2 regions of the Paenibacillus sp. Cedars genome follow, and region 1 is predicted to be linked to the other one. Evidence: riboswitches for the same ligand, from Rfam matches in the RefSeq annotation. Region 1 holds a riboswitch; the other holds the start of a gene.
The links. A riboswitch is a leader RNA that binds a small molecule or an ion and turns the genes downstream of it on or off. The one in region 1 is predicted to bind thiamine pyrophosphate.
Positions count from the first base shown of each region.

Region 2: another riboswitch for thiamine pyrophosphate. It lies ahead of B9D94_RS25655 (ABC transporter substrate-binding protein); the one in region 1 lies ahead of tenA (thiaminase II).

Region 1 is NZ_CP020866.1:4,761,567-4,763,769, forward strand. Features, by position in the region: gene thiM (hydroxyethylthiazole kinase) at 1-219, opposite strand, end outside; gene tenA (thiaminase II) at 269-955, opposite strand; TPP riboswitch at 1,101-1,204, opposite strand.
Region 2 is NZ_CP020866.1:5,242,520-5,244,722, forward strand. Features, by position in the region: gene B9D94_RS25645 (GGDEF domain-containing protein) at 1-54, opposite strand, end outside; gene B9D94_RS25650 (VOC family protein) at 375-764, shown strand; TPP riboswitch at 938-1,049, shown strand; gene B9D94_RS25655 (ABC transporter substrate-binding protein) at 1,163-2,194, shown strand.

The sequences.
Region 1 (2,203 bases):
GCGGTTCAGCGTGCCGATGTTTAGCACCACGGCACCCGCGATGGCAGCCATATCCGCCACTTCCTCCGGCGCATATACCATTACCGGCGACGCGCCCAGCGCGTACAAGCCGTTAGCCGTAAAATTCGTAACCACCACGTTTGTCATATTGTGAACGAGGGGGCTCGTCTGCTGTACCTTGCTCAAAAGCGCCGAAACCTCTTTTTCCCATATATTCATATGAAATCAGCCTCTCTTATCTATGCTAGATCGTTACAGACACTACTCTTTACAGCACCGCAGCCTGCATCTGCACCGGCCACTCCTCCTGCTTGTAAGCCATGTCCCAGAACATGTACTCCAACTGGCAGCTCAGCATAAAATGCTCCGTCATCCGCTCCCGCTCCGCCGCTGTGGCGCTTTCCGCCCACAGGTCGACACCGTTACAAAACTTCGCCGTCGCCTCTTCCCCGCGGTTGCCGTAAAAATAAATCCAGTCATAGAACGGGTGAGATTCATCCGGCTTCACTTCATCCAGCAGCTTGCGGCCAATCTCCAGATACGTCCAGGGACATGGCAGCAGCACTGCCATAATCTCGCCAAGACTGCCCTCATGCGCCACCGTCAACATGTGACGGATATAATGATGCGCGGATGGCGCAAGCGGATACCCCTGAAGCTCCTCGTAGGTCACCCCTGCGGCAGCGCAAAAGTTCTGATGCGGATGAATCTCGCTATTCAGAATAAAAGAAATCTGTTCATTAAAAGTCGCAATCTCATTCCTGCTGGTAGATTTGGATATGGCGATGCCATAAATCCGCATGTAGGCGTTTAAATACTCAAAATCCTGCTTCACATAGTGAATCAGTTGTTCCCTCGATAATGTTCCTGCAGCAATCCCTCTCACAAAGGGATGATCAAAAATCGCTTGAAAAATGCCATCCGACTGCCTGCGAAGCTCTTGCGTGAAACTCATACTTATCCCCACCTCTCATGAATTGAAAAGCAGGAAGTCCGGTTACGCACACAGCCTTCAAGGCAACGCTAAAAAGCCGCCCCCGAAAACTGGAGCGGCTTCGTCAACAAGCCCGGGTACGATAGAAAAACGTACCGAGGCCTTATATACGAAGGCTCCACTTTCCTACGCTAGTACGAACTAGATCAGGTTCAAAGGGTCCAAGATACACTCTTGTCTCAGCCGCCAACGGCTCCCCTAGTGGACTTCCTATTCTTTTGTCTATTACTGTACATAGGTTTTTGGATGGTGTCAAACGTTAACCGTTGGTTAACGAAATTCTTATGCACGAACCTGTGCAATATCAGGTGAGCTCGTTGTTGAGCGATTTAGCGAAGGATTTTGGATAGATAATCTGCACCAGGGCCAAGGGAAGAAACGGAGTCAATGTTAGGACACCGCATCGTACCAGAATAGCCATGTTCGCATAAAAACTGATCTCGATACACTGAAACACAGACGCTTCAAAGGCATATCCCCATAATGAGTACATCCGAGCAATTCAAATACATGATTTGAAGAGGAGCCTATTGATGACGAACCAATCGAAAGCTGTTAAACCCATTCCGGATGGCTGCACCTTCGTAACGCAGTCTCAAGAAATTCCGCTGTGCTGAAATGGTGGTAGTCGTGATGGTTATGGGTGTGGGTGTGGGTGTGGGCACAATCAACTCACTTGGGTCTACGGTAATACTCCGGGGGTTTGTGATGGTTATGGGTGTGGTTATGGGCACAATCAACTCACCTGGATCTACGATAATACCGGGGGTTTGTGATGGTTATGATGGTTATGATGGTTATGATGGTTGTGATTGTTGTGGGCATGCTGCTCTTGGGGCTAACGGACAGAGGATACGTTATTTTCCTAGAAAAGTGTTACTTTTGAGATTAACGGACATGAGATGCGTTATTTGTGATATGAGTCGGTAAATTAGCTGTTTTATGAGGAAATAAGGAATCCTGAGTCCGTTAGATTCAAAAAAGGGACTAAATGAGGCAAATAGCGGATCTGATGTCCTTTAATATGTCGAAGACATCGCCAAGAGCCAAGGTTACTGTGAAATAGTGGTATTGGCGCAGCAGAGCTCACGCCCATTCGGGATGGCTGCACCTTCGTAACGCCGTGCATCATCTGAAGAAATTCTGCTGCGCTGAAATAGTGGTAGTGTGATGGTGGTTATTCATGGTTATGGTTATGGTTATGGTGGT
Region 2 (2,203 bases), 480 kb from region 1:
TGCATATATAATGGCGAGTCGAATCCACAGATGATCTGCTGGAGTTGGACTCATAAGCACTCCCCCTTGGCAAAAAGGTAAGCTTGTACACGATGGATGATTTAGGTCTTTTGAATTAAGCTCTCTATTCCTCATGATACTTTTTACCCATCCAAAAGTAAAGACGAGGAAATCAAAGAAAAATCATCTATCCGGCACATCGCTAGAAGATCTATATAATGAAGTTTTTCTACTGGACGGGTGTACTTCAAATGCAAGGACTACACTCAATTAAACACGTGAAAACCTGAAAAGTTACTATATCAATCACCTACTTGACGTATAGGAATCATATGATATTATTCTTCATATCTTATACGAACCGGAAAGGGTGTATGGCAGTGTCACAGAAACGATTGGATCATGTTGGTATTGTAGTCCGAAACCTGGAAGCCACGATAGCGTTTTACACGTCGGTAGTCGGCCTTGAACTAAAGAATCGCCTGACTCATACCAATGGGGTCATTCAACTCGCGTTCCTCGGATTTAATGGAAGTGACGAAACGGAAGTCGAACTTATCCAGGGTTACAGCGACTCGCTGCCTTCGGAAGGAACGGTGCACCATTTTGCAGTCAGTACGGATGATATTGAAGAAGAGTATGCACGCGTCCAAGGACTTGAAGTTCCTCATCTGGACGAGGAAATCGTCACTCTCCCGAACGGCTACCGTTATTTCTTCGTGCATGGTCCCGAAGGGGAATGGATCGAGTTCTTCCAGCGTTAACCCGCACGCAGCACGGTATCCAACATTTCATCTCTTAAAATGTTCATATGCTGAACTCTTGGGCTGCCTAAACGCGGTTCCCTACATAAGGCCTGTCCTGTTCATGACCTTTTTCGAAAACTAGACAGGTCTTGGTGTTAGGACTATAATAACGGATGTACTGATCGAAACTTCATAAATATCGGGGGAGCTGGAATTTAGCCGGCTGAGAGTGTATCCGCTTTGATACTGACCCTTACACCTGATCTGGGTAATGCCAGCGTAGGAAGCCAATGTTTGCGGCAGCCATATTTGCCGTACTATACACTTACGCCGTCATGCGTCCTGAGATTATCGGGGCGTTTTTTTTGTGGAGTTACGAGGTAATAGAAATAGAACTCATAAGGAGAGAAGACACGATGAAGAAGGGAAGATGGGTCCCCCTGCTTCTCGCTTGTGTCCTGCTGATGGTTGCGGCCGGATGCGGTACAGGCGGACAGAACAAGAACACAGGCGCTGAAGGAGAAGACGCCAAGAGTCCTGGGAAACTCCGTGACGTGCAGCTGATGCTCGATTGGTCCGCCAATACCAATCACACGGGTCTGTATGCAGCGAAGGAGCTCGGATATTATGAGGAGGAAGGGCTCAACGTCCAGATCGTCCAGCCGGGAGCCGGTGGAACGGATACGCTGGTCGCATCCGGTAACGTGCCGTTCGGCATCAGCTATCAGGAAGGGGTAACCCTCGCCAGAACGCAAGGCTTGCCGCTCGTCTCCATTGCGGCGATCATTCAGCATAATACATCCGGCTTTGCCGCTCCCAAGGACAAAGGGATCGTGAAGGCTGGAGATTTCGAAGGTAAATCCTATGGCGGCTGGGGCTCCCCCGTTGAGGAAGCTGTCATGAAATCCATCATGGAGATCGACGGTGCCGATGTCAGCAAAGTTAATATGGTCAACATGGGCGATGCCGATTATTTTACTGCCGTCAAACGCGACATTGATTTCGCCTGGATATTCTACGCCTGGACGGGCATCGAAGCCGAGCTCCGCAATGAGCCGCTTGATATGATCTATGTGAAGGACTACTCTGACCAGCTCGATTATTACACGCCGGTCATCGTGACCAACGAGAAGCTGATCCAAGAGGACCCTGAGCTTGTCAAAGCCTTCATGCGGGCTACTTCCAAAGGATACAACCATGCTATTGAGCATCCTGAGGATGCAGCAGCGCTGCTCTCGAAGGCCGTGCCTGATCTGGATGCCGAGCTGGTTCTGGCCAGCCAGAAATGGCTGAGTCCCCGCTATCAGGATGATGCGCCTCGTTGGGGTGAACAGAAAGCCGAAGTATGGTCGGGGTATGCCGACTGGATGTTTGAGCGCAAACTGCTGGAGAAAGAGCTTGATGCAGACCGCGCGTTCACCAATGATTTTTTACCGGAACAACCATAAGGTCTTTTT